4 regions of the Rhizobium sp. PP-CC-3G-465 genome follow, and region 1 is predicted to be linked to each of the others. Evidence: predicted binding sites of a transcription regulator. Region 1 holds the regulator's gene; each other region holds the start of a gene.
The links. Region 1 encodes PhoB, which activates phosphate uptake and scavenging genes when phosphate is short. Its sites were predicted from a motif close to TGTCATNNANCTGTCAT; they were not measured.
Positions count from the first base shown of each region.

Region 1 (3,788 bases):
AGCGCACCCAGGATTACATCATGGGCCGCTTCGGCTGATCGGTTGCCCGACCGACAGCTTTGCGCCCGTGACCGAACTCCAAGGACAGGATCCATGGCAACCCATATCGCATCCGTCTATGACGAAGACCTGAAGTACCTGAGCCGCCGTATCTCCGAGATGGGTGGCCTTGCCGAGCAGATGGTGGCCGAATCCGTTCGCGCCCTCGTCAATGCCGATCTGGGCCTTGCCCAGAAGGTCATCTCCGACGACGTCGTGCTCGACGACGCCGAGCGCCAGATCGGCGAGAAGGCGATCGTGACGATCGCCAAGCGCCAGCCGATGGCGGCCGACCTGCGCGAAATCATGGGGTCGATCCGCATCGCGGCCGATCTCGAGCGCGTGGGCGACCTTGGCAAGAACACGGCCAAGCGCGTCATCGCCGTCTCCAGCGCCAGCCTGCCGCGGCAGCTGTCCCGCGGGATCGAGCATCTCGCCGAACTGACGCTCATGCAGCTGAAGGAAGTGCTGGATGTCTACGCATCCCGTTCGGCCGAGAAGGCGAAGGCCATCCGCGAGCGCGACGGCGAGATCGACGCGATCTACACCTCGCTGTTCCGCGAGCTTCTGACCTACATGATGGAAGATCCGCGCAACATCACACCCTGCACACATCTTCTGTTCTGCGCCAAGAACATCGAGCGCATCGGCGACCATGCGACCAACATCGCCGAGACGATCTACTACATGACGACCGGTGCGCAGCCGCTGGGCGAACGTCCGAAAGACGACTCGTCGAACACCGTCGGCGCACTCGCCACCTGAGCGAGGGGCGCGGGAGCCGAAATGCTCCTGCGCCATCGCCTCCGGTCTTGAGGCCGGCGGACGTTCGGCTGAAGGTATGCAGCCATCCGGTGGCCTCTGCGCCACGCATGAAAACTGTCAACGATGATCGCCACCCTCGGGTTCTGGCGAAAGCCTTGTCACGCGACAAGGGCACTACGGAGTCCAGAAATGCAGCCGAAAATTGCCGTTGTCGAAGATGAAGAAGCGCTGAGCGTCCTCCTGCGTTACAATCTCGAGGCCGAAGGCTTCGATGTCGACACCATCAACCGGGGCGACGAGGCGGAGGTGCGGCTGCAGGAGCGGCTGCCCGATCTTCTGATCCTCGACTGGATGCTGCCCGGCGTTTCCGGCATCGAGCTTTGCCGGCGCCTGCGCCAGCGCAGCGAAACGGAACGCCTGCCGATCATCATGCTGACGGCGCGGGGCGAGGAGAGCGAGCGGGTCCGCGGACTTGCCACCGGCGCCGACGATTATGTCGTCAAGCCGTTCTCGACGCCCGAGCTGATTGCGCGCGTGAAAGCCATGCTGCGCCGTGCGCGTCCCGAAGTCCTGTCCTCGCTTCTGAAATGCGGCGATATCGAGCTGGACCGCGAAACGCACCGCGTTCACCGCAAGACCCGCGAAGTCCGCCTCGGGCCGACGGAGTTTCGCCTGCTCGAATTCTTCATGGCCTCGCCCGGTCGCGTCTTCTCCCGCTCGCAGCTTCTCGACGGCGTCTGGGGACATGACATATATGTGGACGAGCGCACCGTCGACGTCCATGTCGGCCGCCTGCGCAAGGCGCTCAACTTCTCCAATATGCAGGACGTCATCCGCACGGTGCGGGGCGCAGGCTACTCGCTGGAAAGCTGAAGACGTTACGCTTCAATCCCGAAGCGTAACGTCTTCGAAGGCTGCATGGCTGTCGATTGCCTGGGCCCGGTGCAGACAAGATCCTCCATCATACATAACGCAAAAGGCCTTCTTCGCGGGACGAAGAAGGCCTTTTCGTTTGTGGTCTGCCAGGCGCTTATCGCGCGCGGCGACGCTCGGCCGAGGGCTGGTAGGCCAGCTTGGCGTGGAAGGTGCAGTAGGGTGAGCTATCCGGAGAGTCGTTGCCGCAGAAGTGGAATTCCTCCTTCATCGGATCGCCGATCGGCCACTTGCAGGTGCGGTCGGTGAGCTGCGTCAGCACGAGCTTGCGCGACATCGGCACGACGACATTGCTGCCCGTTGCGCCGCTTGTCCCGCTGCCGGTCACCGTCAGTGCGGTTTCCGGTGCGAAGGCGCTTTCGGAATCCTCGATCACGTTCATCGTGCTGACCGGGCGCGCCATGGGGCGCAGCGGTGCTGCGCGCGGAGCGGCGTTGGCGACGACGGCTTCCGGGGCTGCCGGGCGTGCGGCGACGACGGGACGCTTCGGGCGGTTTGCGCTCGGGGCGGCACCGCCGGCCTTGGCACGACCGGGAAGCGACAGGCGATGAACCTTGCCGATGACGGCATTACGGCTGACGCCGCCGAGCTGCGCCGCGATCTGGCTCGCGCTCAACCCCTCGGCCCAGAGCTTCTTCAGTCTCTCAACCCGCTCGTCAGTCCAATTCATGGTCGTCTCCGTTCCAGGCCGTTCCTGAAGGACGAATCCCTCACCGCGCCCCGGATGGCTCCGAAGCTGCAACGCCTTGACTCTTTTGGTGACTAGGTCCGCCGCATGCGTCTAGCAATTATTTGCTAACCTAGAGACGGGGTGACTCCCTGACAAGAGTCCGGGGAATCGACCCGAATCGATTTTTGGGTTTTCCCCAACTTGCTGTCACCGCGTGATATATTTGCAAGGCCTTTTCTCCAGAAAGCATCGCGCCTGAAAAACGCGCGACAAGGCTGTAATTCCGGGACTTTTGTTGACAGCGGCACCTGAAATACCGATAGTGCGCTCGCCGCCGTAAGGGCGGTATTTTTAATTTCGGGCCGGCACTGCCGGTCTCTGCAAAACAGATCGAACCTTCCCGCAGCCCGCGCGGACAGGACGAGGAGATTGGCACGATGGCCGAGGCAACCCCGCTTTACGAGACCTACATGCGCGCGCCGCTGCGCTTCGAGCGCGGCGAGGGTGTCTGGCTGGTGGCGGAAGATGGCTCGCGCTATCTCGATTTCGCCGCCGGCGTCGCGGTCAATTCGCTTGGCCACGCCCATCCGCATCTGGTGGCGGCGCTGAAGGATCAGGCCGAAAAGGTCTGGCATCTGTCGAACCTCTACGAAATTCCCGGCCAGGAAAAGCTTGCCAAGCGCCTGACCGACAACACCTTTGCCGACAAGGTCTTCTTCACCAATTCCGGTGCGGAAGCGCTAGAATGCGCCATCAAGACCGCGCGCCGCTACCAGTTCGCCAAGGGCCGGACGGAGCGTTTCCACGTCATCACCTTCGAAGGCGCCTTCCACGGCCGCACGCTCGCGACGATCGCGGCTGGCGGACAGGCGAAGTATCTCGAAGGCTTCGGCCCCAAGGCGCCCGGCTTCGTGCAGGTCCCCTTCGGCGATCTCGATGCCGTCAAGGATGCGATCACCGAGGAAACCGCTGCGATCCTGATCGAGCCGATCCAGGGCGAGGGCGGCATACGCCCGGCACCCAAGGCCTTCCTGCAGGCGCTGCGCGACCTCTGCGACGAATACGGCCTGATGCTGATCTTCGACGAAGTCCAGTGCGGCGTCGGCCGGACCGGCAAGCTCTTCGCCTATGAATGGTCCGGCATTGCGCCGGATATTCTGGCGGCTGCCAAGGGCATCGGCGGCGGCTTTCCGCTCGGCGCCTGCCTTGCGACGGAAGAGGCCGCCTCCGGCATGGTCGCCGGCACGCATGGTTCCACCTATGGCGGCAATCCGCTGGCCATGGCCGTCGGCAATGCCGTGCTCGACGTGGTTCTGGGCGACGGCTTCCTCGAGCACGTCCGCGACGTTGCGCTCGTCTTCCGCCAGGGCCTGGCGTCGCT
Region 1 covers NZ_SLYH01000001.1:2,136,484-2,140,271, reverse strand. The annotation lists gene pstB (phosphate ABC transporter ATP-binding protein PstB) at 1-38, shown strand, start outside; gene phoU (phosphate signaling complex protein PhoU) at 94-804, shown strand; gene phoB (phosphate regulon transcriptional regulator PhoB) at 994-1,677, shown strand; gene C8J33_RS10085 (GcrA family cell cycle regulator) at 1,835-2,407, opposite strand; gene C8J33_RS10080 (aspartate aminotransferase family protein) at 2,845-3,788, shown strand, end outside.

Region 2 (3,788 bases), 240 kb from region 1:
TAGGACGCATGCAGAGCAGCACGGTACTGCGAGGCGAACAGAGGAGGCCAAGGGATGACGAACAAGACAACCGTCGGTCAGTTCATGTCCGAGCTTCCCAGCGACAGCCGCCACGCCCGCCAGATCGTGCGCCGCCAGTTGATTGCCGAGGCCGTGATGGCCGAAGGTTCGATGCGGATCGAGGACCTGACCGACCGTTTCGGCATCAGCCTGATGACGGCGCACCGCGACGTCGACGAACTCGTCAGCCGCGGCCTCTTCCGCAAGACACGCGGCATCGTGACCGCCGCCCCGACAAGCCTTATCGAATCCAGCGACGTCTACCGCTCGAGCCGTCAGGCCCGGGAGAAAGCTGCCATCGCCCGGGCGGCGATGACCTTCATCGAGCCGGGACAGGCGATCTTCTTCGACGATAGCACGACCGTGCTGCAAATGGCCCGTCACCTGCCGGAAAAAGTGCCGCTGACGGTCATCACCAATTCGCTCAACCTCATGAACGAGCTGAAGGCCGTGCCGGACGTGACGCTGCTCGGGCTCGGCGGGCAGTTCTACAACTGGTGCAACGCCTTCATGGGGCGCATGACCATCCGCGAGATCGAGAAGCTGAGGGCCGATACCGTCTTCATGTCGATGTCGGCCATTCTCGACGACGTCGCCTTCCACCAGTCGCCGGAGATGGTGGAGACCAAGCGGGCGATGTTCGACAGCGCCGCAATGCGCATTCTTCTCGCCGACCACACGAAATTCGAGCGCCGGGCGCTCTATTCCTTCGCCGCGCTCACCGAATTCGACCTCGTCATCGTGGACGACAATATCGCGCCGGAGCATCTGGAGCGCATGCGCTCCAAGGGCATCAACCTGATGGTTGCGCCGGTGGATCGGCCCAAGGCCGGACGATAGACCGTCCGCTCAGGCTTTTTCGGCTCAGGCGCTTTCCGGATTGACGAAGACCAGTTCCATCCGATCGGCAAGGAAGCGGGTACGGATCGCCTGCACCGGCCGGTCCTCGAGATCCACATCCACGGCATTGGTGACCAGCACGATCGCATCCCCGGCGCAGGAGAGCGCATCGGCATCGCCCGGCGAAACGCGTTCCGCCGTCAGCCGCGTCTCGCGCCTGCGATAATCGGCAAGGCCGCAACGGCGGAGCGCCTGGGTGATCGAGCCTTCCTGCGCATAGGCAGCGATGATGCCGGGGAAGCGTTCGGCTGAGAAATGCGAGGTGGAGCGGGACAAAGGCACACCGTCCACCACGGCCATATGGTCCAGCCGGTGAAGCGGGGCTCCGAGCGCAAGACCGAGCAGCCGCGCCATGCCCATGTCGGCCGATACCTTCTGCGATCCGACGAGACGGCCCGAGGGCTCCAGCGACTGGCGCATCATGTTTTCGGAAAAGCGCGCCCGCGTGCCGATCGGGTAGGAAATGCGCGGCTCGACCGGATTGACGAAGGTGCCGCGTCCCCGCTCCGCCCTGACGATCCCCTCGGCCGCGAGAGCCGCGATCGCGCGGCGCACCGTATGGCGGTTGACGCCGTAGTCGGCCGCAAGATCGGTTTCCGGAGGCAGCCGATCGGTGATGACTGCGTCCATGATCGAGGCGCGGATGCCATCGGCGACGCGCCGCCAGCGTGAGATGCCGTCATCCTGTCCGTCCAATGTCAGCTCCTTCTCACCGTATCGCACCGCCGTGTCATAGCGACGTCATGATTTCCAGGTTATAAATCGGATCAAGATTAGTTGTCTATACAAATAGACAAATAGGATCCGAAATGACCAGAGAATATGAGACATCGGGCCGCAAGCGCGCCCTCGACGCCATGGCGTCCATGCCGGCCAATCTTCTTGGCGAACGCTATGGCGCGATCGTGAAGACGGCACCGCAGGCCATTCCCGTGCGCGGGCCGGAGATCGGCGCAGTGATTGTGCGCGGCCGGATCGGCGGCGGCGGGGCTCCGTTCAATTTGGGCGAGACGAGCGTGACGCGGGCGACCGTGAAGCTCGACAGCGGCGAGGTCGGCCATTCGATCATTCTCGGCCGCGACACCGAAAAGGCCCGCATGGTCGCGCATCTCGATGCGCTCGGACAGCTCGCCGCCTGGCAGGCCTTGATCGAGATAGATGTCGTGGCACCGGCGCTGGCGCTCGACGCCGAGGCGCGTCGCCAGCGCGCGGAAGAAACGGAAGCGACGCGTGTCGACTTCTTCACGCTGGTCCGGGGAGAAGACCGATGAGCCTCACAACCGTCGATGGCGGTTTCGCCGAACCCGTCTTCGGATCGCAGCGCGCTTTTCGCGCCTTGATGGATGCCTTCGCGCGACCGGGCAGCGTTGCCGATCTCTCGGACCTTGCCTCACCCCCGGCGCCGATGTCGCCTGCTGCGGGCGCGATCCTTCTGGCGCTTGCCGATGCGGACACGCCGGTCTTCTTCGAGACGGACATGCCAGGCGCGAAGGCCTGGGTCGGCTTTCACACCGGTGCTGCGGCAACCACCGATGCGCCATCCGCCCGCTTCGTCCACCTCGCGGATGGCAGCGATTGCACCGGCTGGAGCCGCTTTGCGGTGGGCACGGCGGAATATCCGGATCGCTCGGCCACGCTGCTCCTGCCTGTCACAGCCCTTCGTGGCGGCCAACGCCTCACCCTCAGCGGACCGGGCATCGAGACCACGACCGACATTGTTCCGCAGGGTCTGCCGGCAGGCTTTGCCGATGTCATGGCCGCCAACCGTGCGGGCTTTCCGCTCGGCTTCGATCTCGTCCTCGTCTCAGGGGACGAGGCGCTGGCGCTGCCCCGCACCACACGCATTCAGGAGGCCTGAGCCATGTATGTAGCCGTCAAAGGCGGGGAAGCCGCCATCGAGAAGGCGCACCGGCTGCTGGCTGACCGCCGCCGCGGCGACCGCTCCGTTCCCGCTCTATCGCTCGAACAGATCGCCGGCCAGCTCTCGCTCGCGGTGGACCGGGTCATGGCTGAGGGATCGCTCTACGATCCCGAGCTTGCCGCCATGGCCGTGCGCCAGTCGCGCGGCGACATGATCGAGGCGATCTTCCTCATCCGCGCCTATCGCACGACGCTGCCACGCTTCGGCGCGACGCGACCGGTGGAGACGGCGGCGATGCGGATCGAGCGGCGCGTATCGGCCACCTACAAGGACATTCCCGGCGGACAGTTGCTCGGGCCGACCTTCGACTATACCCACCGCCTGATCGACCCCGCTATGGCCGGCGATCATCCCGTCGAGCCCGGCGCAAGGCGGGACGTCGCCGAAGATGCGGCCTATCCCCGCGTGACGGACATCCTCAACGGCGAAGGCCTGATCGAGCCGGATATCGCCTCCGACGCCGAGCCCGGCGACCTCACCCGCGACCCGACCGGTTTTCCCGCAGGCCGCGACCTCCGGCTGCAGGCGCTGGCACGCGGCGACGAAGGTTTCCTTCTGTCGCTCGGCTATTCGACCCAGCGCGGCTACGGCCGCACGCATCCCTTCGTCGGCGAAGTGCGCATCGGCCTCGTCGATCTCGAAATCGACCTGCCGGAACTCGGCTTTGCCGTGAATATAGGCGCGATCCGTGTCACCGAGTGCCAGATGGTGTCGCAGTTCAAGGGCGGCGGCGAGGATGGTCCGCGCTTCACCCGCGGCTACGGCCTCGTCTTCGGCCAGTCGGAACGCAAGGCCATGTCGATGAGCCTTGTCGATCGGGCGCTGCGCGCGGACGAGTTCGACGAGAACCGCGCGGCACCGGCGCAGGACGAGGAATTCGTCCTCTCCCACTGCGACAATGTCGAGG
Region 2 covers NZ_SLYH01000001.1:2,380,851-2,384,638, forward strand. The annotation lists gene C8J33_RS11275 (DeoR/GlpR family DNA-binding transcription regulator) at 55-900, shown strand; gene phnF (phosphonate metabolism transcriptional regulator PhnF) at 925-1,656, opposite strand; gene phnG (phosphonate C-P lyase system protein PhnG) at 1,770-2,231, shown strand; gene phnH (phosphonate C-P lyase system protein PhnH) at 2,228-2,818, shown strand; gene C8J33_RS11295 (carbon-phosphorus lyase complex subunit PhnI) at 2,822-3,788, shown strand, end outside.
Region 2: phnF (phosphonate metabolism transcriptional regulator PhnF) is a predicted target of PhoB. The motif match lies at 1,689-1,705, and genes of this name have one in related genera.

Region 3 (3,788 bases), 1.4 Mb from region 1:
GTAGCGGCCTTCGAGGCCGCAGATCAGAGCATCGGCTTCGCCGCGCTTCAGCGCGATCGCGCCGATGACGGTGTAGTTGGTGCGCACGATGGTGCGGGCGGCTTCCGGGATGACGCCGAGGCGACCGACCAGCGACAGATACTGATCGACGTAATCCTTGAAGCGGCGGTCGCTTTCCGGATTGATCACCTCGAAATCGGTTTCCGGGCGGATGCGCAGACCGTAGCGCTTGAGGCGCGATTCGATGATCTGCGGGCGGCCGATGAGGATCGGAAGCGCGGTGCCTTCCTCCAGCAGTACCTGGGCGGCGCGCAGCACGCGCTCGTCCTCGCCCTCCGAAAAGATGACCCGCTTCTTCTCGGCGGCTTTCGCCAGCGTGAAGATCGGCTTCATGATGAAGCCGGAGCGGAACACGAAGCGGTTCAACTGGTCGAGATAGGCATCGAAATCGGTGATCGGCCGGGCGGCGACGCCGCTGTCGGCCGCAGCCTTGGCGACCGCCGGGGCGATGCGCAGGATCAGCCGCTGGTCGAAGGGCGAAGGGATGAGATAGTCCGGGCCGAAGATCGGCGTTTCCTCGGAATAGGCGCGGGCGGCGACGTCCGACGGCTCCTCGCGGGCAAGACCGGCGATGGCGCGCACGGCGGCCATCTTCATTTCCTCGTTGATCGTCCGGGCACCGCAATCGAGCGCGCCACGGAAGATGTAGGGGAAGCAGAGGACGTTGTTGACCTGGTTGGGGAAGTCCGACCGGCCGGTGCAGATCATCGCGTCCGGCCGTGCCGCGCGGGCAAGGCTTGGCATGATTTCCGGGTTGGGGTTGGCGAGCGCCATGATGAGCGGCTTGTCCGCCATCTGCACCAGCAATTCCGGCTTCAGCACGCCGGCCGCCGACAGGCCGAGGAAGACGTCGGCATTGGCGATGCTGTCGGCCAACACCCGGTTGTCGCTCTTCTGAGCGTAGATCGACTTCCACTCGTCCATCAGGACTTCGCGGCCCTCGTAGACGAGGCCTTCGAGATCGTGGACCCAGATGTTTTCGCGCCGGGCGCCGAGTTCGACGAGAAGGTTGAGACAGGCAAGTGCTGCTGCACCGGCACCGGAGGTGACGATCTTCGCCTTGGCGATGTCCTTGCCGGCGAGTTCGAGACCGTTGAGAATGGCGGCGGCGACGATGATGGCGGTGCCGTGCTGGTCGTCGTGGAAGACGGGGATGTCCATCTTCGCGCGCAGCTGGCGCTCGACCTCGAAACATTCCGGGGCCTTGATGTCCTCGAGGTTGATGCCGCCGAAGGTCGGCTCCAGCGCCGAGATGACATCGACCATGCGGGAGATTTCCGGCGCATCGATCTCGATGTCGAACACGTCGATGCCGGCGAATTTCTTGAAGAGGACGGCTTTGCCTTCCATCACGGGCTTGGAGGCCAGCGGACCGATATTGCCGAGACCGAGCACGGCGGAGCCGTTGGAGACGACGGCAACAAGGTTGGCGCGCGCCGTGTATTCGGCGGCCATGGACGGGTCGTCGCGGATGGCGAGACAGGGTGCGGCGACGCCCGGGGAATAGGCGAGCGCGAGGTCGCGCTGGTTGCCGAGCGGCTTCGTCGCCTGGATCTCCAGCTTGCCGGGACGGGGATACCGGTGGAAGAACAGCGCCTGCTCGTCAAGGTCGCCGCCGGCCGGTGTCTTCGGTGTCTTGGTGTCTTCGCCGCTGCTCATCGCGTCAGTACCCTCTTTCAGAACGGGGTTCTTCTGGCACGAATTCGCCGGTGCGTACAGTTCGCGGCACAGGTTTTGGCAGGCTTCTCACATTCACGTGTTGTGTTGTCATGCTCCTGAAACAGGAGTCTGTTTTCAGGAATAGCAGGATCTGAAACCCGGAGAGGACCGATGGACCAGAGAGTGAGCGAGCCTGCCGTCCGGCATTTCCGGACCCTGTTCATTTCCGACGTGCATCTGGGCTCCAAGGCCGCAAAGACTGATTACCTGCTCGATTTCCTGCGCCTGCACGATGCTGATACGATCATCCTCGTTGGTGACATCGTCGATGGATGGCGGCTGAAGCGCTCCTGGTACTGGCCGCAATCCTGCAACGATGTGGTGCAGAAGCTGCTGCGCAAGGCCCGCAAGGGCACGCGGATCATCTATATCCCCGGCAATCACGACGAATTCCTGCGGGCCTTTCCCGGCATGCATTTCGGCGGCATCGAGGTGGCCTCACGCCACATTCACGAGAGTGCGGACGGACTGCGCTATCTCGTGCTGCATGGGGACGAGTTCGACGTGGTGGTGCGCAATGCGCGGCTGCTCGCCTATCTCGGGGACTGGGCCTACGACACGGCGATCGTCATCAATATCGGGCTTGCCGCCGTGCGCCGCCGGCTCGGCATGCCCTACTGGTCGTTTTCGGCCTGGGCGAAACAGCAAGTCAAGCACGCCGTCAATTTCATCGGCGAATTCCAGACGGTCGTCGCCGCGGAAGCGCGCAAGGCCGAGGCGGACGGCGTGGTCTGCGGGCATATCCACCATGCGGTGATCGAGGATATCGACGGCATCCGCTACATGAATTCCGGCGACTGGGTGGAAAGCTGCACGGCGATCGCCGAGCATGCCGACGGGCGGATGGAGCTGCTCACCTGGAACGTGCTGGCCGGCGCACCGCAGCCCGCAGAGGACAGCAGCGAGGCGCAGGCTCTGGTCGGTTCGTTTCTCGCGCGACACGCCGCCTGAGCCGGGTCGCTTCCGGAAAGAGCCGGTGACGGTCATCTCCCCGTTTTCGGGAGAGGTTCGCACTGGCGCGGTCTACCCGGGCCATGATAACCGGCAGGATCGACATCAGGTCATCCCGAATGGATTCTTCCTCTTCGCCAAGGTTCCATGAGCCGGCGCCGCCTTCGCGATTCGTGGCGCGGATCGCGCTGCTCTTTAGCGCGCCGCTGTTCATCAACGGGTTTGCGCTGCCCTTCTTCCCGGTCTGGCTGGCCTCATTGTCGTTCGATGCAGCGCAGATTTCGGTGATCCTGGCGGTCCCCATGTTCGTGCGGGTGTTTTCTGCGCCGGTCGCGGGCATAATCGCGGATAAGCTTGGCGAGCGGACGCGGCTTCTCTTCTGGTCGGCCGGGCTGTCGCTGCTGACGGCGCTCGGGCTGTTCGTGTCCCACGCGTTCTGGGCGGTGTTGGCCATCTACACGCTGCAGGGCGTTGTCTATTCGCCCTATGTGCCGATCGTCGAGGCGGTTGCGCTGACCGGCGTGCGGCGCTGGGGCTTCGACTATGCGCGCATGCGGCTGTGGGGCTCCATCGCCTTTATCTGTGCGACGATGATCGGCGGCGCGCTGATCAGCCGTTTCGGCGCGATGATGGTGCTGCCGGCGATGACGGTGGGCTTTGTCGCCATGGTCGCGGTCACGTTCCTTGCGCCGCGCGTCGGAGCGCCGCGGCGTCCCTCCACGCTGACGACGCTGGCCGACCCGCCGCCGAAGGCGCTGCGCGCGCCGGACATCCAGATGCTGCTGATGGGCGTCGGGCTCGTCAATGGCAGCCACGGCATGCTGTTTGCGTTTTCGGCGCTCTACTGGAGGAGCATCGGTTTTTCGGGGACGGAGGTGGGGCTGCTCTGGAGCGCCGGCGTCGCGGCGGAGATCGCCATGTTCGTCGCGGCCAAGATGATCCTCGTGCGGGTCAGCCTCTGGGCGATGATCTTTTCGGGCGCGGGGCTTGCCATTCTGCGCTGGCTCGTCTTCCCGCTCGATCTCGGCTTCTGGGGCTATTTCGCGCTGCAGTGTTCT
Region 3 covers NZ_SLYH01000001.1:764,324-768,111, forward strand. The annotation lists gene C8J33_RS03485 (NADP-dependent malic enzyme) at 1-1,719, opposite strand, end outside; gene C8J33_RS03490 (UDP-2,3-diacylglucosamine diphosphatase) at 1,891-2,730, shown strand; gene C8J33_RS03495 (MFS transporter) at 2,850-3,788, shown strand, end outside.
Region 3: C8J33_RS03490 (UDP-2,3-diacylglucosamine diphosphatase) is a predicted target of PhoB. The motif match lies at 1,826-1,842, and genes of this name have one in related genera.

Region 4 (3,788 bases), 1.9 Mb from region 1:
CCCGTCGAGTGCCTCTTCCGAAACCCATGGCGAATGCTCGAAGATGCCGCCGAACTGGCCGATGAAGGCCCGCCCTTCGGCGCTGTCCTTCTCGATGCTCACAGGCCAGCCTCCGGCTTGTGATGCGCATGCCAATGGCGGGCGATGTCGATCCGCTTGGCGATCCACACCTTGTCCTTGGAAAGCACGTAATCAACGAAGCGCGCCAGCGCCGCTGCCCGCCCGGGACGTCCGACGAGGCGGCAGTGGAGGCCGATATTCATCATCTTCGGGCTCCCCTCGGCACCCTCCTCATAGAGCACGTCGAACGTGTCCTTGAGATAGGTGAAGAACTGATCGCCGGAATTGAACCCCTGCGGCGTGGCGAACCGCATGTCGTTGGCGTCAAGCGTATAGGGAATGATAAGATGCGGCGTCTCCGGCGTCTTGCCGGGCACCCAATAGGGCAGTTCGTCGGCATAGCTGTCGGAAGAATAGAGGAAACCGCCCTCCTCGATGACCAGCTTCAGCGTATTGTCGGAAGGCTTGCCCTGATAGAGGCCAAGCGGATGCGAGCCGGTGAGCTCCGTGTGCAGCCGCACGGCGTCGGCGATGTGACGGCGCTCCTCCTCCTCGGTAAAGTCCTTGTATTCCAGCCAGCGATAGCCGTGGCTGGCGATTTCCCAGTCGGCTTCCTTCATGGCGGCAACCGCGTCCGGGTTACGTGCCATCGCCAGCGTCACGCCGTAAACCGTCACCGGCACATTGCGGCTGGTGAACAGGCGCCACAGCCGCCAGAAGCCGGCGCGCGAGCCGTATTCGTAGATCGATTCCATGTTGAGGTTGCGCTGCCCCGGCCAGGGCTGTGCGCCGACGATTTCCGACAGCAGCGATTCGGAGGCCTTCTCGCCATCCATGATCGTGCTCTCGCCGCCTTCCTCGTAATTGACGACGAATTGAACGGCGATCCTGGCCTCGCCGGGCCAGTGAACCTCCGGCAGATGACGGCCGTAGCCGACGAGATCGCGCGGTGTCGAAAAATCCATGGTCACCCCTCTTTGTCGCCAAACGGTACCATCCGAAGCGGGAAAGTCGAGGCATAAAGATCGATATCGACAGCCGAAATCGGCAATTCCTTCACCGCTCGCACGTCTGTCGGATGCGCCTGTCTCCAGCGCCGGTGATCAGGCGCTCGTGCTCAACCGCCGCATGGCCTGCGCCATCTGCACCTCACGCGCCGGCGTCGCCGCCGAGGCCGTGGGGTCTGAAGGCACGGTAAAGCGCGCCGTCGGCTTATGCGCCGAAAGCTTGCCGAGAGGGTGCTGGGAATGCACGCGCAGCGGTGCCCCGGCCCCAGGCTCGATGAACAGCGCAAGGCTCGCAACCTTTACCGGTTGCGCGAGCAAGGGCTCGAACTGCGCCCGCAGCGGCCCTTCCATCTTCGCGCGCATGGCAGCCGTCATCGGCCCGGTCAGCATCATGTGGAACCGGAATTCGTCCATGACGAAAGGATGTCCCCAGCGGTGCAGGTTCGAAAACTGCGGTGCCGTCAGCTTGTCGGAATCAAGCCGCTCGATATCCTGCTCGGTAAAGGGGGCGCGGAACTCATCGAAAGCCTGGACGACCCGTGCCGCCAGATGCGTCATCGGCTCGCAGGGCACGCGCGGACTGAGCCCGAAGGCGCTGCCGAGCCAGGAGACCTCGAGATCCGGAATCTCGAACGGAGTGATCTCGCCGGCAAACCGCATCATCGCCTTCAGAAGCGCCGATTCGGTCCGGTCCGTCGCCAGATGAAACGGCGCCTTGATCGACCCGTGGAAGCCGTAGCGACGCGGCACCGCGGTGTAGAAGGCCACATCCTGCGCGCTGCAGCCTGCCACCGACAGTTGCTCGCAAAGGTCACCGGAATAGACGTTTCGCCCCAGCCATTCGGCTGCGGCAACGGAGAGCGGATCATGGATCGGCGGGGTGAAGCAAATGGCGTAGCGCATGGCAAACCTCGATTTGCCCCCTGCGCTACGTGATTTGCATGACAGCCTGACGAAGACGGCTTCTTATGTGCATCGAAAACAACGGAACCGGACGGCCATTCGCACGTTTTACAGACATCAAGCCAGAAGAGGAGAAGGAACGTGACCTATCACAACCCCAATCTGCACGGCGACAGCCCCGGTCATCCGGAGAACAGCCAGAAGCTTCAGGACGCCAGCATTGTCGAGACCCATGATCTCATCGCCAGCGACAAGGTGGAGGGAACACGCGTTTACGGAGCGGATGGCAAGCGCATCGGCTCGATCGAACGCTTGATCATCGGCAAGCAGAGCGGTCAGGTTGCCTACGCGGTGCTCGGCTTCGGCGGCTTTCTTGGCATCGGCGAAGATCACTACCCGATTCCGTGGACGAAGCTCAGCTATGACGAAGAGCTTGGCGGCTATCGCACCGAGTTGACCCGTGAACAGGTCGAGAAGGCGCCGAAGTATCGCAGTGACGACGAGTATGACTGGAACCGTGAAAACGGTCGCCTCGTCTACGATTATTACGGCGTGCCGCCCTACTGGATGTAGGTGTGCGTAAATCATCCGCAATGTTAAGGGGCGCGCCAGAAGGCAGCGCCCATTTTCATGTCGCCTCAGATCTTTGAAGGATCGGCGATGACCTCTGCAAGATCCTTGTACTCCTCGCAATCGGTGCCGCAGATCGACTTGATGGTCTCAAGCTGGCTGCGCGCGAGATCGATCTGGCCTTTTACGATATAGGCCTCGCCCAGATATTCCCGGACCTTCGCATATTTCGGGTCCTTGTCGACCGATTTCAGGTAATAGCCGATCCCCTCGTCCGTCCGTCCCAGCTTGCGCGTGGCATAGCCGCGATAGTTGAGAACCTCGGCCGTCTCCTGATTGTCGACAGTGTCCAGAACCTCAAGTGCTTCGGCATAGCGCTCGGCCTTGGCCAGCGCGTAAGCATAGTCCGCCTTGTTCTCGTCGGTCAGGTTCGAACCCTGCTGCTTGACGCATTTCTTGGTTTTCTGGTCGTAAATCTCACCCTTCTTGCAGACGGGCGTTTTAGAGCTGTCATCTCCTGCCGCGTAGACCGGCGAGAGGAAAAGCCCGGAGGCGATGCAGGCGCCGGCAAGGAGAGACAGAACGTGTTGGGACATCGACATGGAATCCTCCAGGCGGACGAAAATGTCATCCGCTCCTGTCGAGGATTCTTACAGATGCAAACAGCGGCCGGCAATGCCGGGAGATGACGATGCTCAGCGGCGCGCCGAAACGCCAAAATGGCTTTCGCACCGGAACGACAGGGGTAACGCAATTGTTTCTCCTCGCCCGCAGATTCGCTCCACCACCGCCTGCGCCAGGCGATGCGCGATGCCGAAGCTGATCTTGAAGCCACCGGTCAGGAGATGCAGGCGGGGATAGTCGGGATGCGGCCCCGCCATCGGGTCCCGGCCCACGGCTCGGGGTCGAAGGCCCGCCCAGCGCTCGATGACCGGCGCGCCGACCAGCGCCGGAACCAGTCTCCCCGCCTTCGCGAGCAGATCGTCCAGCCTGTGATCGGTCGACAACGGATCGGCGTAGTCCACCTCGCTGGTGCTGCCGATCGCCACGCCGCCGGTGTCATGCGCGATGACGTAGACGCCATCCGAATAGAGGATCGGCAGTGCGGGATCGAGATCGACCGCAAGCCGCGCCGCCTGCCCTTTCACGCCCGTACCGCTTGCCGGCCGCGCCTCTGCACCCTCCACCGGCTGCAAGTTATCGATCAGGGGAAAGCTGCCCACTCCGGCCGCAAGCACGATATTCCCG
Region 4 covers NZ_SLYH01000001.1:226,475-230,262, reverse strand. The annotation lists gene uraD (2-oxo-4-hydroxy-4-carboxy-5-ureidoimidazoline decarboxylase) at 1-96, opposite strand, end outside; gene puuE (allantoinase PuuE) at 99-1,025, opposite strand; gene C8J33_RS01070 (DUF1045 domain-containing protein) at 1,164-1,970, opposite strand; gene C8J33_RS01065 (PRC-barrel domain-containing protein) at 2,190-2,543, shown strand; gene C8J33_RS01060 (tetratricopeptide repeat protein) at 2,609-3,142, opposite strand; gene C8J33_RS01055 (NAD(P)/FAD-dependent oxidoreductase) at 3,236-3,788, opposite strand, start outside.
Region 4: C8J33_RS01070 (DUF1045 domain-containing protein) is a predicted target of PhoB. The motif match lies at 2,009-2,025, and genes of this name have one in related genera.